DNA from 2 places in the Serratia sp. GW822-FHT06D09 genome. Region 2 is predicted to be linked to the other one. Evidence: predicted binding sites of a transcription regulator. Region 2 holds the regulator's gene; the other holds the start of a gene.

Region 1 (9,395 bases), on a different contig from region 2:
TCAGCTTTGGCGGAGGCGACAAGGATTTTATGTTTTGGCGGCGCCGCGGTCTGCAGCGCGCCAATGGGTTATGAAATGGCAATAAACTGCTCGCGCAGCTGGTGGATTTCGTCACGCAAGCCCGCCGCCTGCTCGAACTCCAGGTTTTGCGCGTGGGTATACATTTGCGCTTCCAACTCGCGAATCTTCTGATCCAGCGCTTTTGGCGTAAGATTTTGGTACTGGGCGGCGTTTTCCGCACCTTTCCCCTTCCCTTTGCCTTTGCTGCGGGTACTGGGTTTGCCCAACTGCAAAATATCGGAAATTTTCTTGTTCAGGCCCTGCGGTACAATGCCGTTTTCTTCGTTGAACGCCTGCTGTTTGGCACGGCGACGCTCGGTCTCGCCGATCGCTCTGGCCATCGAGTCGGTAATTTTGTCACCGTAGAGGATAGCTTTACCGTTGAGGTTACGCGCCGCACGCCCAATGGTCTGGATCAATGAACGTTCGGAACGCAGGAAGCCCTCTTTATCGGCATCCAAAATCGCCACCAGCGATACCTCTGGCATGTCCAGCCCTTCACGCAACAGGTTGATACCCACCAGCACGTCAAACTCGCCCAGGCGCAGGTCACGAATGATTTCGACCCGTTCCACGGTATCGATGTCCGAGTGCAGGTAGCGCACCCGCTCGCCATGCTCTTCCAGGTATTCGGTCAGATCTTCCGCCATGCGTTTGGTCAGCGTGGTAACCAGCACACGCTCGTTGATCGCCACCCGCTTGCGGATTTCGGAAAGCAGATCGTCCACCTGGGTGGTCACCGGCCGCACTTCGATTTGCGGATCCAGCAGCCCGGTTGGGCGCACCACCTGATCGATAATGTCACCACCGGATTTTTCCAGCTCGTATTTGCCCGGCGTAGCAGACACATAGATAGTCTGTGGCGCCAGCGCTTCGAACTCTTCAAAGCGCAGCGGGCGGTTATCCAGCGCCGACGGCAGGCGGAAACCGTATTCCACCAGCGTTTCCTTGCGTGAACGGTCGCCTTTGTACATACCGCCGATTTGCGGAATGGTCACGTGGGACTCGTCAACCACCAGCAGACCATCTGCCGGCAAATAGTCGAACAGCGTTGGCGGTGGCTCACCCTCGCCACGCCCGGACAGGTAGCGCGAATAGTTTTCAATGCCGGAGCAGTAGCCCAGTTCGTTCATCATCTCCAGATCAAACTGGGTGCGCTGCGTCAGACGCTGTTCTTCCAGCAGCTTGTTATTGGCCAGCAGCACCTTGCGCCGCTCGGCCAGATCCACCTTGATCTCTTCCATCGCCTGCAGGATCCGCTCGCGCGGCGTCACATAGTGCGATTTGGGGTAAATGGTAAAACGCTGCACCTCTTGTTCGATCTGGCCGGTCAGGGGATCAAACAGCGAAAGCCGTTCGACCTCTTCGTCAAACAGCTCGATGCGCAGCGCCAATTCATCCGATTCCGCCGGGAAGACGTCAATCACTTCACCCCGCACGCGGAAGGTCGCGCGCTGGAAAGCCTGATCGTTGCGGCTATATTGCAGCTCCGCCAAACGACGCAGGATCGCCCGCTGATCGATGATCATGCCTTTGGTCAGGTGCAGCATCATCTTCAGGTACAAATCCGGATCGCCCAGGCCGTAGATCGCCGATACCGACGCCACCACGATCACATCGCGACGTTCCAACAGCGCTTTCGTCGCAGAAAGGCGCATCTGCTCGATGTGTTCGTTCACCGAGGCATCTTTTTCGATAAAGGTGTCGGAGCTGGGGACGTAGGCCTCCGGCTGATAGTAGTCGTAGTAAGAAACGAAATACTCGACTGCATTCTCGGGAAAGAACTCTTTCATCTCACCATACAGCTGCGCCGCCAAAGTTTTATTGGGCGCCAGCACCATGGTGGGCCGGTTGAGATCGGCGATCACATTAGCGACGGTGAATGTCTTGCCCGAGCCGGTTACGCCCAGTAGCGTTTGGTGAGCCAGGCCGTCTTCCAGGCCCTCTTCCAGCTTACGGATGGCTTCCGGCTGGTCGCCGGCCGGCTTGAATTCGGAATGCAGTTTGAACGTTTTACTCATTGACTCGGCTACCCTGTGGAGATGCGCGCGCTCAGGCGGCCATGGAGCTGCTGCTCGGTGAATGGCCTCTAATTATGGAAAGCCCCGGCGATTTTCGCCAGTGCCTATGATACTGGATATAAAACCAGCTTCAAGCGGTTCGTTGCTTTGGCGTGCGTCAATCCGGGCTGAATGCACCGCCAGAGTTACAGCGGCGTGACATTTTTATTGTCAATAACAGTTTTATCCCCAAAATCCGCCACGAATTAACTTATTGATAGCACTGTGGCGAAAAATCATACATAGGCACTTCATCAATACAGAGGCCGCTTGATTTTAGTTAATTTATTGATTAATAATGATTTTATAAAAAAGACGAGATTGCGGACAAAGCGAACAGAACCCGCGTCCGCTCTCGCTTTAAACCGGTTTTCTAAATCTAATGCACAAGGTTATCCACAGGAATAGTGGATAACTCTCACCGCCCCGCCCCCGGCGGGAGTTGCAGAAAGAACGCTTTTTGGCGTTTCTTCTCGCCAAGATGGCTTTTTTAGTTATTTTTTCACAAAAATATCGCTTTGTTTATGCCGATTAATGCTAAAAAGACCCATTGCCAAAAACAGATTTGTCCCATTGTTACCTTCCTTTGCTGCATCTTGCGGCGAGCGATGAAATAGCTTGCACCATAACTCTTCTGCTCAGCACCGGAAGAGTGCAAAAATCGTCCGTGTTAACTTTCCCGCTATTTTCCGCTATTCCACCCAGCCCACGTCTGGCGCGCCAGGCCGTTAACAAGGCAATAACAATCTCTGATTTACAGCGTTCAAAAAGTTGGCCCAAGGGTTGCATTACCCTTTGACGGCGAAAGTGGGCTCGGGGAAATCTACGCCCCGAAACGGCAGAATGAGCTGCTCGGGGTTTAGCGTCACGCCAATGCGAATCAACTGACATTGGCGACATAAACATGAGAGAGCGCTAACGAATGGCCTTTAGGTGCCATTTTCACCTATGTATTGCTTGCTTAAGTCAAAACTTAACTACCTCGTTGAAGGTAGCAGATCAGCATTTTGTCCCAGACATTGAAACACTCGGGAAAGAAACCGCTAAGGCGGAAATCGCAGTAGGGAGTGGATTAAGCGAGGAAGAAGGGGTTCGTCCCCCTTCCCTGCACCGGCCGCCCTGCGGTTCCGGCGGGTGAAATCGGCGCGGCCTGTTAACGCCGCGTTACGCCGACGCCCGCTATGGGCGTACAACCACGAGTGGAAGACAGGTCTTTGAGGAGAATGCCGGATGTTGAGTTTAAGGTCAGTGAATCAGTTTTATGGGCAAAACCATACCCTGTGGGATATCAATCTGGAACTGCCGCGTGGCCAATGTACGGTGCTTATCGGCCGTAACGGCGTCGGCAAAACCACGCTGGTCAACTGCATTATGGGTCATTTGCCGGTGGTCAGCGGCAGCATGACCTGGCAGTTGGCAGACGAACCCCCGCAAAATCTGCTGCAGCAGCCGGTAGAAACCCGAACGGAGCTGGGGATCAGCTACGTTCCCCAGGGGCGACAGATATTTTCACAACTCAGCGTTGAGGAAAACCTGCAGGTGGCGCTGATGGCCGGACGTGATAAATCCCGCCGCATCCCGCCGTTGATTTATAACCTGTTTCCCAACCTGAGGGAGATGCGCGGACGTCGGGCCGGCGATTTGGGCGACGGCGAACAGCAGCAGCTGGCGATTGGCCGCGCACTGGTACTGGAACCAGAGCTGCTGATCCTCGACGAACCCACCAGCGGTGTTCAACCGTCTATCGCCGCCGATATCGGCAACGTGATCCGCAAACTTAACCGGGAACTGGGCATGACTATCCTGCTGGTGGAGCACAAACTGCCCTTTGTCCGCCGCGTGGCAGATCGCTTTTGCCTGATGGATAAGGGCCGCAGCGTGGCGGATGGTACGCTGGAACAGTTGGATGAGGACTTGATCAATGCCTATCTGGCGGTGTGATAAGCAGGGACGCAAATAATGCGTCCCTGCTTTTAATTAGCCGATGCTGAATTAACACCTCTGCCGTTGTACCAACGCAGACAGAACGATAGAGACTGGAAGTGGTCAGACACTCCCTCCATATTCAACGGGTTTTCACATCCAATATACTTGAATCGAGGGTTAGATCATGGCTGATAATGATGCACAATTTATCCAATATAGCGATCTGAACAGTAAAGCCTGGACGCTAAAAGAGCGTCTCGATGTGGCGGGTATTTACGTCAAGTCGCGCGACGAGCTGGTCAAAGCGCAAACCTTCATTAAAGACACCTTAAAAAGACCGACAACCGTAAAATTCGCCTCCCCGTTTGAGACCTGGATAGCCCCCAAGACAGATATCGACGTTGGCTTCGTTTATATTGACGGCAATGGTGTAAAAATCACCACTAACATTCCAAGTGGCACTGAAAACGATCACAACTACTTTATGCGTTGCTATGCGACCTCGCTCGCACTGGATAATGGTGTCCCCATTCGGCCAGCGCCAATCTTAAAAAACTTTAGCGTCAAAGGGATCGGTGCAAAGAAAAAAACTGCGTTACCTGATATGGCAGATGAAAAAAAAGACGAATACAACTTTATTGACGGGATCTTGTTTGATTCGCCAGAAAAAAAAGATCCACAAGGAAATCTGCTGGGAGGCCTGCTGGGGAACTTTTCCGTTAATAACGTGTATATTTCTGGTTTTTATTACGGTATGTATTTTGGCGCTAACGCCTATATTGGACATCACTACGCCTGTGAGGTCATCCGTTGTTATGAATGTGTACATATGCCATCCGCTGAATCCGGTGCTAAAAACTTTGGCGAAGGGATTAACTTCTTTGGCGGTACACTCGGTAACTCGCAAGGTCTGGCCATTGGCAACCAGAATCCGAACGGTGCATTTCGTTTTTTCGGTACATCAATAGATTACGCTGGTGCTATTGTAAATGTGCAAGCGGGGAGCGTCGAATTGCACGGTTGCCATATCGAGTTCAATAATGAAAATAGTCCGCTTACTGATTTCCCGTTCCGCTGTAGTGCCAACCAAAACGCCTCGCTACTTATTCAGGGGGGTGAAATTATTACGCTGGAAGGCCCCCTGACCAAAGAATACTGTTTTTTTGCTGAAGCTGGCAGCAGTGGAATTATCGTCGAAAATGTCAAATTTTATGGTGTGAGAACCACGACAGGACGTTATTTCGGCGGCACCGGTGACTTCGTGATCCGTAATAGCCGCCTCGATGGTGGCGGCGGAGGCAAAGGTCTTCAAACTTTAACCACCATGAATAATAACAAGATTAAAGACGGAAGTTTTTCATTCACGACGAAACCTATAGGTTGGGAAGTCTCTGGCGGTAGCGTCAGCGATCCCTTCACCTCAGACGCCATCACTATCGCCATCGAATCCGGTGCAGGCACTAACGGCAGTAATGCGTTAAAAGTGACAAAATTGGGCAATACCAACGCCAATGCGGGCCTAAGGTTGATTGTGCCAGTATCGCAATATGAACAGTTAGGTGCTTGTTTTACCCTGAAAACACTGAATGGCGGCACCGGCAATTTATTTTCCACGCTGCACTATGCCTGTATTCAGGAAACCGAAAGCAATGGTGTGTCGATCATCGCGAAATCGGATGCCGCCGCCTGGGATGGCATGCTAAACACCAATGATTATCTCGAATTCAAAGAATACCGATTTAATAGCAACAGGCGAAAAGTGCCGGTTTGGGCAACTCACGTTATCTTGTCATTCAATTTGTATGCTTTAGCTAAAAACGGGGTTTTATACGTGGATAACGCTTGCATCACCGCCATGTAAATAGGCAACCAGCCGATCTCCGTCCATGGCGAATACCCTGGACGGAGGATCTAACGCTTAAAGGGGTAAAACGCTCAAATCCAGATACTGCCCCAGCGCCTGCCGTTCGGCTTCGGGCAGATGGGGGATCTCCCCCAGCAACGGGGCCGGTAACATGCGCCGCAGCGTGGCCATATATTCCTGATGGCGGCGACCCGGTGCGCAGACGTCATTGGCGATCCAACCGACCAGCGGCAATCCCGCCTGCCGGATAGCCTGTGCGGTCAGCACGGCATGGTTGATGCAGCCCAGCCGTATTCCCACCACCAAAATGACCGGCAGTTGTTCCTGCTGCACCCAGTCGGCAAAGGTATGTTGCTCACTAAGCGGCGTAAACCAGCCCCCGGCGCCTTCGACCAACAGCCACTCGGCCCGCTGCTCCAGGTGACGTAACCCGGTGGAAAGCTGAGCCAGTTCGATCGGCCGCCCTTCGTCGGCGCTGACAATGTGCGGTGAGGTCGGTTCTGCAAACACATAAGGGTTTACTTCGCCATAGCTTAGCGCCACCGAACTATTGGCCTGCAATGCCAACGCATCGCCGTTACGTAGCCCTTCCGTGGTCATCTCGCTGCCTGAAGCTACCGGCTTGTAGCCGGCCGTGCGGTAACCCGCCAAATTGGCTGCCTGCAGCAAGGCACTGCTGGCCACGGTTTTGCCCACTTCGGTATCGGTGCCGGTGACAAACCAACGCTTAATCACGATAAATCACTCCATAAACCAGATGATAGCTGAGCGGAAATTGTCCACGACGGCAGGGATAGGCTGCCTGCAAGGCGGCGAGGCGCTGTCGGGACAGTAACCCAGCCTCTCGTCCCTGATGCAAATGGGTCGCACCTATCCCCTTGAGGGATCGCATCAACGCCATTACGTCCGGGTAATTCAGGGTTTGCCATTCCGCCTGCAGGTGATGGCGATAACCCGCACAGGCCGCCTCAATCTGCGCCAGCGGCAGAAAATCATTAACATGGCGCTCACCGTCCACCTGCTGCCAGGCGTCACCCAATTCATGCAGCGAACCTTCAGCCAGGGTGGAAAATAAAATCACGCCGCCCGGGCGGGTAACGCGGTACAACTCTGCCAACGCCCGCGGCAGATCGCTGCACCATTGCACCACCAGGCTGCTGAAACTGATATCCACGGCAGCATCGGCTAAGGGAACATTTTCGATGTCGCCCAGCAGATAATGATCCGCTGCCTGCTGCTGGCGGGCAAAGGCCAGCATACCCGGTGCCAAATCGAGCGCCGTCACCTGCTTGCCCAGTTCGCGCCAGCGGCGGCTGAAATAACCGGTGCCACAGCCGGCATCGAGCAGTTGCTCGCCCCGGTGATCCTGCGCCATCCCCAGTAAGCGCTCACCCACATCACGCTGTAATACCGCCACCGCGTCATAACTCACGGCCGCGCGGCTAAAGGCCGAGGCGACCGCTTGCTTGTTAACCTGTTCAAACGCTGACGTCATGCAATACCTCCAGCAGACGATCGATATCCTGTGGCTGATGCGCCGCCGTCAGGGTAATACGCAAACGCGCACCGCCCGGCGGTACCGTTGGCGGGCGGATCGCACTCACCCACAGGCCTTGCGCACGCAGGTGCTGCGCCAAATCAAGCGCTCGCTGATTATCCCCCACCAACAACGGCTGAATGGCGGTTAGAGACTCCGTCAACGTCAGCGACAACTGGGCCGCCCCCTGGCGAAATCGCTGAATATTCGTGTTCAACCGCGTGCGTAATTCGTCACCCTGCTGGATACAATGCAACGCTGCCTGCAGCGCACAGGCCTGTGCCGGCGGCATCGCCGTGCTGTAAATCAGATGGCGGGCAAACTGCAACAGGTATTCGGCCGTAGATTCATCGCACAGGACCGCAGCGCCACTGAGGCCAAAGGCTTTGCCGAAAGTGACCACCAACAACTCGGGCCGTACGCCCTGCTGCCAGCAACTGCCGCGCCCCTGTTCACCCTGAACGCCAATGCCATGTGCGTCGTCAACCATCAGCCAGGCGCCTGCCTCGCGGGTCAAACGATGCAGCTCTGCCAAAGGGGCACTGTCGCCGTCCATGCTGAATACCCCTTCGGTGACCGCCAATGTCTGGCCGCCGCAGGGTTTTGCCAGCAAATCGGCCAACGCCTGCGGTTGGTTATGGCGAAAGCGTCGGAGTTGGGCCGGTGAGTGAGCTGCCGCCTCCAGCAGCGAGGCGTGGCTAAGCCGATCGGCCAGGATGCGATCCTCGTCCTGCATCAGCGCCGCCAGCAGCGCCTGATTGGCGGCATAGCCAGAGATAAACAGCAGCGCGCGCGGATAGCCCAACCACTGCGCCAATTGTTGTTCCAGCGCCTGATGTGCAGTACAAAAACCGGTGACGTGGCCGGAACCGCCGGACCCCACGCCATATTGCTGCGCACCCTGCTGCCAGGCAGCGATCACCTGCGCATTCTGGCTCAGGCCCAGATAGTCATTGCCGGAAAAATTCAGGTAGCGTTGGTCGTTAAGCTGAAGATGGCGGCCATTGCCGCCCTGATTCACTAAACGGTGGCGGTAAGCGGCACTCTGTTGCCGCTCCTCCAGCGCCTGTTCAATACGTTGTTGCCAGCTCATTACAGCGCCGCGTTGTAAAACTCAGCGGTATCGGCCTGCATCAGGCGCGCAGCCAGCACTTCTTGTTGCTGGTTGTCGCCGTGCTCGGTTTCGGTCTGCTGCGGGTTGAGGCCCAGCTTGCGGAACAATTGCAGATCCTTGTCCTCTTCCGGGTTTGGCGTGGTCAGCAGCTTGCAGCCGTAGAAGATGGAGTTGGCACCGGCCATAAAGCACATCGCCTGGGTTTGTTCGTTCATCTGCTCGCGACCGGCTGAAAGACGCACGTAAGAAGACGGCATCATGATGCGTGCCACTGCGATAGTGCGAATGAAATCAAAAGGATCGACGTCGTCGTTGTCCGCCAGCGGCGTCCCCTTAACCTTCACCAGCATGTTGATCGGCACGCTCTCCGGCGGCGTGGGCAGATTGGCCAACTGTACCAGCAGCCCTGCGCGGTCACGCACCGTTTCTCCCAGCCCAACGATGCCGCCGGAGCAGACTTTGATACCCGCACCACGCACCTTGCCCAACGTATCCAGGCGTTCCTGATAGCTACGGGTGGTGATGATATTGCCGTAGAATTCCGGCGAGGTATCCAGGTTGTGGTTGTAATAATCCAGCCCGGCTTCGGCCAAGCGTTCCGCCTGTGAGCCATCCAGCGTGCCCAGGGTCATGCAGGTTTCCATCCCCATGGCCTTCACGCCTTGCACCATCTGCTGCAGGTAAGGCATATCGCGCTCGTGCGGGTTTTTCCACGCCGCGCCCATACAGAAGCGGGTCGATCCGTTTGCCTTGGCCTTGCGCGCCGATTCCAGCACCTGTTCCACCTGCATCAACCGCTCCGACTCCAGGCCGGTTTTGTAGCGGGAGCTCTGC
Region 2 (9,395 bases):
CGGACAGTAAAAAAGGCACCCTGGGGTGCCTTTTTGTTTTTTTATCAACGTATTACTGGTCTTTCTCTTCCGGTTCAACCGCTTCTGGCAGAGCGTTGGTTTCCGCCGGCATGCTGACGCTTTCAATGGTCAGTTTGATTTCCGGGGTAATCAGGTCGCTCAGCATGTTGTACACCTCTAGGGTGTGCTCACGCACCGCATCGCCAATATCATTGATGTAGCCCTCTTCACGCAACGTAGCCACCAGAGTGGAGAATACCGCCTTGTCGAAGAACTCCGGTGCGTTGATGCCGTGCAGCACGGATAAACGCTGCGCCATGATACGGCTCTCTTTCTCCAGCGCACCGCGGTTAATGCTCGGGTTGGCGCTGAGGATAGACATGGTGATGGCGTAGCGCTGCAAGGTTTCACGGACACCGGCGGCCAGCAGCTGCAACGGACGGATGCGTGCTGGATTCAGTACCAGATCGTCGCCTTTATCGCAGATCAATTGCTGACGGATCATTTCCTCGATCAGCGGTTGCAGCACTTCCGGCAGTTGTTCCTTGTCGTTGTGCAGGAACAGCTCGGCTTTCAGCATCGGGTAAATCAAACCAATCTGGCGCAGCAGTTCAGCGCGAGATACCCGGCGATGGTGCATCACGATAGTGGCAATCAGAGACGGCAGAACCAGCAGGTGATGGATATTGTTGCGGTAATAGGTCATCAGCACCGCCTGCTCGCGCGGCAGAATGATGATATCGCCGATGTTATCCTTCTCCACCTCGAACTTGTTCATGTTCAGCGCGTGATCCAGCAACTCATCCGGCGTTTGAGTCGGCACGGTAACGTCATCGGCATAAGGCACGTTGCGCATCAGTTGCAGATAGCATTCCAACTGTTCAAGCAACTGCTCGCGGGTCAACGAGCGCTGGCGAGAAGCCAGTAACGCCGTGGAACACAGGTTCATGGCGTTGGCCGCTGCGGCATTGTTGATGCGCACCATAATCTTGGCCGCCAGATCGTTGACCGTCGGCGTCAGCCAGCTTGGGCGCTGGGATTCGATCGGGTCAATCGATTCGCGCCACTGCGGCACATTCTGGTTCAGGTAGGTGGTCAACGGCAGGGGATCGCCGAAGTTCACGTAGCCCTGGCCGAGATTACGCAGTTTGCGCAGGCCGCGCAGCATCTGCAGCAGGCTCTCTTTTTCCTTGGTGGCGCCACGCAGCTCTTTGGCGTAGGTACCCACTTCCATCACGTGCTCGTAACCGATGTAGATCGGCACTAGCGTGATAGGGCGGGCCCCGCCGCGCAGCATAGCCTGAATGGTCATCGACAGGGTGCCGGTCTTCGGCTCCAGCAAACGCCCGGTACGGGAACGCCCGCCTTCGACAAAATATTCCACCGAGTAACCGCGGGTAAACAGCTCGCCGAGGTATTCACGGAACACCGTCGAGTACAGCTTGTTGCCTTTGAAGGTCCGGCGGATAAAGAACGCGCCCAGGCGGCGGAAGATCGGCCCGGCCGGCCAGAAGTTGAGGTTAATACCGGCAGCAATGTGCGGCGGCACCAGGCCCTGGTGGTACAACACATAGGACAACAGCAGATAGTCCATGTGGCTGCGGTGACAGGGCACATACACGATCTCGTGGCCGTCCTGCGCCAGCTGACGCACGCGTTCGGCGTTGGTGACGTTGATGCCCTGATACAAGCGGTTCCAGGTCCAGCTCAGCACGCGGTCGGAAAGGCGCACCGTCTCGTAAGAGAAGTCGGCGGCAATCTCTTCCATCAATGCAATGGCATTTTGCTGGGCTTTTTCGTGGGAGATCTTTTTACTGCGCGCTTCGTCTTCGACCGCTTTTTCGATCGCTTTGGACGCCAACAGCTTGTTGAACAGGTCCTGACGGGCCGGCAGGCTTGGGCCTACGGCGGCCAGACGCTGACGTGAGAAGTGCATCCGGGCTACGCGAGCCAGCTTTTGCGCGATGATCTTGTCCGTACCGTGCTCGGTCGCCATGCGGCGCAGCGAAACGGTATTGGAGAAGCGCACAAAGCTATCGCGGCCGAGCCACAGCACGGCGAAGAATTTCTGCACGCCATTTAGCAAGCGCAGATGCGGTGTGCCGTGGCCTTCGCGCCCCGGAGAGCGGCCAAACATCACCGAAACCGGCAGCATCTGAATATCGAGATCCGGGTTACTGCGGTGCAGATCCAGATAGTCGTGGAACAGTTTTACCGACTCTTCTTTCGGCGTGTAGTAGCGGAATACGCGCGGGCCGTCGTGAATAAACACGTGGCTGGGCAGCACGGTGCCGTCTATTTCCAGCGGTTCGAGAGGATCGGGCAAATCCTGCGCCAGGCACTGGGTGCGCAGCGTCAGTAAATCCGCCTTGGAATTATAAGGTAAAACATACAAAATCGGCCGTGAGGGATCCAACCCTAACTCCGTGACCGGATCTGAAGGGATAACCTTACTTCTTACCAACAATTTGAGTGGTAAATTCAATAGTTTATAATAAATTTTACGCCAACCTGACATAACAACGTGAAGCCTCTTGTTAGCAATGCGCCGCAAGCATACCAGAAACCGGGTAGCAGATCTGTGGTGTTGGAAAACCGGGAGCCGTGAGCGCTTCCTGGCCTAGACTGTTTAATTATGACTTACCTCTGCGAAAGGCACTAAAAACATGACGAACCAAGCAACCGGCCTGACCCGTATTATTAAAGCCGCCGGCTACTCTTATAAAGGTTTTTCCGCTGCCTGGCAGCACGAAGCGGCGTTCCGCCAGGAGTTGGTGGTGACCGTGCTGGCTATCATACTGGCGATTTGGCTGGACGTGGGTGCGATAGCGCGCATTTTACTGATTGGGTCGGTGGTGCTGGTGATGATTGTCGAGATGCTCAACAGCGCGATTGAGGCGATTGTTGACCGGGTGGGGACCGAGTATCACGAGCTGTCCGGCCGGGCCAAGGATATGGGGTCGGCGGCAGTTTTGCTGGCGGTTATTTTGGCGCTGTTTGTTTGGGCCGCGGTCCTGTGGCAGCACTTTGTCTGAGCAGAGCAAGCTCGTTGCGATCCGGGTCGCTAATCCCTGATTTTTATTCATTCTTCGGTTCCCAAGCCGCACTTACCTGTATATACTCACAGCAAGACTGTATAAACAAACAGGGGGCGGAATGAAAGCACTAACTACCAGACAGCAAGAGGTCTATGATCTGATTCGCGATCATATTTCGTCCACTGGCATGCCGCCGACGCGTGCCGAGATCGCCATGCGTCTGGGGTTCCGTTCGCCAAATGCCGCAGAAGAACATCTGAAAGCGCTGGCGCGTAAAGGCGTCATCGAAATCGTCTCCGGCGCTTCGCGCGGCATTCGGTTGCTGATGGAAGATGAAGAGGGTTTACCGCTGATTGGCCGCGTGGCTGCCGGTGAGCCGCTGCTGGCGCAGCAGCATATCGAAGGTCACTACAAGGTGGATCCTTCCCTGTTCAAACCGAGCGCGGATTTCCTGCTGCGGGTTAACGGTATGTCGATGCGTGATATCGGTATTCTGGACGGTGATCTGCTGGCGGTGCATAAAACTCAGGACGTGCGTAATGGCCAGGTGGTTGTGGCGCGCATCGAAGATGAAGTTACGGTCAAGCGGCTGAAAAAGCACGGTAACGTGGTTGAGCTGCTACCGGAAAACAGTGAGTTCCAGCCGATTGTGGTTGATCTGCGTCAGCAGAACTTCACCATTGAAGGCTTGGCGGTCGGCGTGATCCGCAACGGCGACTGGGTTTAACCCATAAGCCTGCACGCTGCCCTTTGATTTAAATCGCCCCAGCTCTGGGGCGATGTCATTTCTGACCGATTAAAACCGCATTGCCACGGGAACATTTCACTATGCGCCTGCTCTCCGCCTTCACCAGCGATACCGATAAAGCCTTGTGGCGCCTGGCGCTGCCAATGATCTTCTCCAATATCACCGTGCCGTTGCTTGGGCTGGTGGATACCGCAGTGATCGGTCACCTCGACAGCCCTGTTTATCTGGGCGGTGTGGCGGTAGGAGCCATGGCGACCAGCTTCCTGTTCATGCTGTTGTTGTTCCTGCGTATGAGCACCACCGGTCTGACTGCGCAGGCTCTGGGCGCACAAAACCCACAGGGATTGGCGCGCGCCTTTATGCAACCGCTGCTGCTGGCGGCGTTGGCCGGTGTGGCCATTGTCTTGCTGCGCCATCCGCTGATCGAACTGGCGCTGAAAATCGTCGGTGGCGACGAGGCGGTGCTGGAGCAGGCCCGATTATTCCTCGAGATCCGCTGGCTGAGCGCACCGGCGGCATTGGCGAACATGGTTATCCTGGGCTGGCTGCTTGGCGTGCAATACGTACGTGCGCCGGTGATCCTGCTGATTGTCGGCAACTTATTGAATATTGTACTGGATATCTGGCTGGTGATGGGGCTGGGCTGGAACGTGCAAGGTGCGGCGACGGCGACCGCTATTTCTGAGTATGCCACGCTGCTGCTGGGCTTATGGCTGTCCTGGCGGGTCATGCGCCTGCGTGGCATTTCCATGCCGATGCTGCGCACTGCCTGGCGTGGCAACCTGCGGCGTTTACTGGCGCTGAATCGCGACATTATGCTGCGTTCCCTGCTGCTGCAGCTGTGTTTCGCTTCTTTGACCATCTTCGGTGCCCGGCTTGGCGGCGAAGTGGTGGCGGTGAATGCGGTGCTGATGAACTTACTGACCTTTACCGCCTATGCGCTCGACGGTTTTGCCTACGCGGTTGAAGCGCATTCTGGCCATGCCTATGGCGCGCGCGACGATAGCCAACTGCGCAAGGTGTGGCGTGCGGCTTGCCGACAAGCCTGTCTGGTCGCGTTGGCCTTTGGCCTGGTTTATGCCGTTGCCGGTCAGCATATTATCGCCGCCTTGACCTCGTTACCGGAACTGCGTGCGCTGGCCGGCCACTATCTGCCGTGGCAGGTGGTGCTGCCATTGGTGGGCGTATGGTGCTATTTGCTGGACGGCATGTTTATTGGCGCCACACGAGGAGCAGAAATGCGCAACAGCATGGCAGTGGCGGCGGCCGGCTATGGTTTGACGCTGCTGACCGTACCCGTCTTGGGCAATCATGGTTTATGGCTGGCGCTGGCGGTCTTTCTTTCTCTGCGCGGCATCGCGCTCGGCTGGATTTGGCACCGCCACAGGCTGCGCGGTACCTGGTTTGCCGCGGATCCAACGGCTCACAATGAGACGTTATCATAAAATTAACTAATGTTTTGTATTCATATTGAGTTACATATTATCGCGTCGATTGAGTCCCGCTTACTGACTGTTATTTCGGGTGTTTTACTGAATTTTGTTGTTTTGTTGAATTTTTATTCTGGTTTTTTGTTATTTATCGATATCTGTTGCTATAGTTAATCATGTGGCTGGCGGAATGAATTGGAATGACATTCCCTTCATTTTAGGTCAATTGACCATGATTATTACTCAGTTAAGCCCAGCGACAAGTTTTTAAAACTGACTAATCACAGGTAACGGAGAGGTTATGAACAAAGATCAAGCCGACGGTAACTGGAAGCAGTTTAAAGGGAAAGTGAAGGAAAAATGGGGCAAGCTGACCGATGACGATTTGACGGTCATTGAAGGGAAACGCGAACAGCTTGTCGGTAAAATTCAGGAACGCTACGGCTACCAGAAAGAGGCGGCCGAGAAAGAAGTGAAATCCTGGGAAGACCACAACAAGTATCGCTGGTAGTGCGATAGGCCGCAGCGGATTGCGGCCGTAAACTATGCTGATGGCCAGGCGTTTCAATCCCCTTGACGCTATGGCCGAAGGTACAGGGAGGTACCTGATACCCTCTTATTTCTTCTTGATAGCGATGCTGTGATCGTGTTCGCCGCAATCATGTTTGCTATCGCAGGCTTCTACCTCAACGCAACCCTCACACAGGCCATGGGCTTCTACCACGCTGTGACGCAGGGCAAATCCTGACTCTTTAGCCAGCTTTTGCAGCGTCTCTTCGATCCCTTCGGTTGTGCGCTCAGTCACCTGGCCGCAGCGATCGCAAATGAACAGTGCGGAAGTATGCATCGGCTGTTCGAAATGATGGCACAACACATAGCTGTTCGCCGATTCCACGCGATGAATAAAGCCTTGTTCCAACAGGAAATCCAATGCACGGTAAACCGTGGGGGGTTTGGCCTGGGGTTCGGCTACGCGCAGCAAATCCAGCAGGTCGTAAGCGCTGATGGCACCGGGCTGTTGTGCCATCAGGCGTAACACTTCCAGCCGCTGCGGTGTCAGCCGCACATTGCGTTGCTGGCAGAGTTGTTCAGCCTGCGCCAGCAGCTTTTCCTGGGTGCTTGAGTTCATGGCAAATTTCCCGGTACGTAAAAAAGCCGATTTTACCATGCTTCAGCCGAATCGCCGAGAGTCGGCCACTTTTCTGCCAGTATGGCGCATTAAACGTCCGGTTTAGCGCCCGTTGTTAGCCAGAAATGTGATGGTATTCACGATGTTCCGTGCCGTTCTCGCAGGCTATGGCTTTGCGTAGGCTCTTAGGCAGTCAGCGAACGCTGTAATTGACTGGCCAATCTGACCATTTCCACTGCCGGATTATGGCCAATCAGCATGAAACTGTGTCTGCTATCGGACCAATAGACCACATTCATTCCCAGGCGTTGTTCGCTCTCGGCGGGCTGCGACTTGCCCGGTTGCTGGATAATACACAGTGCCAATACACCGTACCGCGCATCCAGCCAGGTCAATTGAGCAATACGGCGATCGTCGTACGCCAGCACACGGGCGTTTTTCAGTTCGGCCCCTTGCAACGTCAGCTGCGGCAGAGGAAGCGCGATGCTCAGCCGATCACCAGTGTGCTGTAGTTGACTGGCAATCTGCGCTGCGGAGCCCTCAAAACCCATCAGCGTTTCCGGGGTGTACAACGCCATATATTGAGCGACCAGGCTCCGCCAGTTGTCATCCGGTTGGCTGAGCTGCAGATAGGCGCGATCGCCTGCGATGCCCAGTGCCAGAAAAGCGACGGCGGCGGCAATCAGGCCACGGCGGCTGATAGCGTGCGGTGGCGAGGGGACGATAAGTGGCAATTTTGACTGCAATCTTTGCACCGGCGCTTCATCAAGCAAAGGCGCAAAGGCTTGCTTAAAGGGCAAGCTGCTGCGCTCCAGCAACGACAAGCGTTCTGCCAACGCCGGTTCGCCGGCCAGACGCTGTTCCAGCCGGTGGCGTTGCTGTGGGTCCAACTGATTATCCAGATAGGCGACCAGCAGTTCATCCGTTGCGTAGGCTGAACTCATGATTGTTCTCCTTTTACCTGCGGGGTACGGGTTTGCAGCAGGCTGTCGTTCGCCAACCGCAGCCGTGCCGCCGCCAGACGGCTCATGATGGTGCCAATGGGCACACCCAGCACCTCAGCGGCTTCCCGGTAAGAAAGTTCCTCCACGTACACCAGAAACAACGTATTGCGCTGCGCCTCCGGCAGTTGATTAACCCGTTGCATCACCTCATTGGCCCAAATCGGCTGCTCGCCGTTTTCCGCACCGGCCAGTTCGTCAACGTCGACAAAGCCCTGTCCCTGGCGAATGTGCTGAGAGCGGACCTCGTTCAACCAGATGGAGTGAAGAATGGAAAATAACCAGCGGTCCATACGCGTTCCCACGGCAAACTGTGCGGCGCGTTCCAACGCCCGCACGCAGGTGGCCTGAACCAAGTCGTCGGCTACGTCCCGCCGGTGGGACAGCACCAAGCCATAGCGCCACAGGCGGGAGAGATATTGGCCGATTTCGTTGCGGATCGCGTCGCTGCTGATGTTTGCCTCCGGGTTTTACGATTCAGGGTGATGATCGATAGCCGCCGCCAGATCTCGGTACTCTTCACAACCGGTACCGCACAGCGATTGAATAACCTTAAGCTGCTCCTTCGCCAGGTCCTGACGCCCTTTGATCATATAAGCCTCACCCAGGTATTCGCGGACTTTGGGGTATTTCGGATCGAGCGCCACTGATTTTAAATAGTAGCCGATCCCTTCGTCGGTGCGGCCGAGCTTGCGGGTGGCATAGCCGCGGTAATTTAGGGCCACGGCAGTGTTGGGATCTTTGAGGGTATTCAGCACATCCAGCGCTTCCTGATAGCGGCCGCTTTTGGCCAGCGCATAGGCATAGTTCGTGCGATCGTTGTCGCTGACCATGCTGCTTTTATCCACCATGCAGGTTTTGGTTTTCGTATCGTATATCTGGCCTTTGGGGCAGGTTGGCGTGGTTTGACCGCTGCCATCGCCGCCCATCGCCAGAGCGGTACCGGAAAACAGCAGTGAACCGGCAATGACTGGCAGCAGCAGGCGTTTAACGAAACTGTTCATGGTTATTTCCTCATCATGAAGGACGCAGAACTGCGGCCTTACAGAGAGAACACCTGACAGCCTCTTTTTATTCGCTTTTGCCGGTGCTTTTTTATCGGCGACACAGCGGTTTTCCCAACGCCGCCGATTGTCGTTATAATAGCCGTTTGCGGCAGCATGCCGTTCGTTGAACCCCAGACAGAATCAGGTAGCCGGTAGCCCAGCATGACGACAGACAATAACGCCCCAAAATACGCCGCCAATCGTTTTTCCATCGCGCCTATGCTCGACTGGACCGATCGTCATTGCCGTTACTTCCACCGCTTGTTGACCAAGGAAACCTTGCTGTACACCGAAATGGTGACTACCGGCGCGATTATCCACGGTAAGGGCGACTATCTGGCCTACAGCGAAGAAGAACATCCTGTGGCGCTGCAACTGGGCGGCAGCGACCCGGCTGCGCTGGCGCACTGCGCAAAACTGGCTGAGCAGCGCGGCTATGACGAGATCAACCTCAACGTCGGTTGCCCGTCGGATAGGGTACAGAACGGCATGTTCGGTGCCTGCCTAATGGGACAGGCAACGCTGGTTGCCGACTGCATCAAGGCGATGCGCGACGTGGTGTCGATCCCGGTGACGGTGAAAACCCGCATTGGTATTGACGATCAGGACAGCTACGAGTTTCTGTGCGATTTCATCGCCACCGTCGCCGGGCGCGGTGAATGTGACATGTTTACCATTCATGCCCGCAAGGCATGGCTGTCGGGCCTGAGTCCGAAAGAGAACCGCGAAGTGCCGCCGCTGGATTATCCGCGCGTGTACCAGTTAAAAAAGGATTTCCCGACGCTCACTCTGGCGATTAACGGGGGGGTGAAAACGCTGGAAGAGGCGAAACAGCATCTGCAGCATCTGGATGGCGTGATGATGGGGCGCGAAGCCTACCAGAACCCAGGCATTCTGGCGCGGGTCGACAGTGAACTGTTTGGCTGCCAAAGCGAAGTTATGGACAGCATAGCGATTATCGAATCGTTGTATCCGTACATTGAACGCGAGCTGTCGAATGGCA

The links. Region 2 encodes LexA, which represses DNA repair genes until DNA is damaged. Its sites were predicted from a motif close to TNCTGTATGTACATACAGNA; they were not measured.
Region 1: uvrB (excinuclease ABC subunit UvrB) is a predicted target of LexA. The motif match lies at 2,192-2,211, and genes of this name have one in related genera.

What each region holds. Positions count from the first base shown of each region.
Region 1 is NZ_JBXALO010000002.1:31,415-40,809, reverse strand. Features, by position in the region: gene uvrB (excinuclease ABC subunit UvrB) at 69-2,081, opposite strand; gene AC1RKG_RS03925 (ATP-binding cassette domain-containing protein) at 3,351-4,061, shown strand; gene AC1RKG_RS03920 (hypothetical protein) at 4,231-5,907, shown strand; gene bioD (dethiobiotin synthase) at 5,965-6,645, opposite strand; gene bioC (malonyl-ACP O-methyltransferase BioC) at 6,638-7,405, opposite strand; gene bioF (8-amino-7-oxononanoate synthase) at 7,389-8,540, opposite strand; gene bioB (biotin synthase BioB) at 8,540-9,395, opposite strand, start outside.
Region 2 is NZ_JBXALO010000004.1:61,945-71,339, forward strand. Features, by position in the region: gene plsB (glycerol-3-phosphate 1-O-acyltransferase PlsB) at 53-2,518, opposite strand; gene AC1RKG_RS11285 (diacylglycerol kinase) at 2,667-3,035, shown strand; gene lexA (transcriptional repressor LexA) at 3,157-3,765, shown strand; gene dinF (MATE family efflux transporter DinF) at 3,867-5,231, shown strand; gene AC1RKG_RS11300 (CsbD family protein) at 5,518-5,727, shown strand; gene zur (zinc uptake transcriptional repressor Zur) at 5,833-6,345, opposite strand; gene AC1RKG_RS11310 (anti-sigma factor family protein) at 6,531-7,289, opposite strand; gene AC1RKG_RS11315 (RNA polymerase sigma factor) at 7,286-7,774, opposite strand; gene AC1RKG_RS11320 (tetratricopeptide repeat protein) at 7,817-8,350, opposite strand; gene dusA (tRNA dihydrouridine(20/20a) synthase DusA) at 8,555-9,395, shown strand, end outside.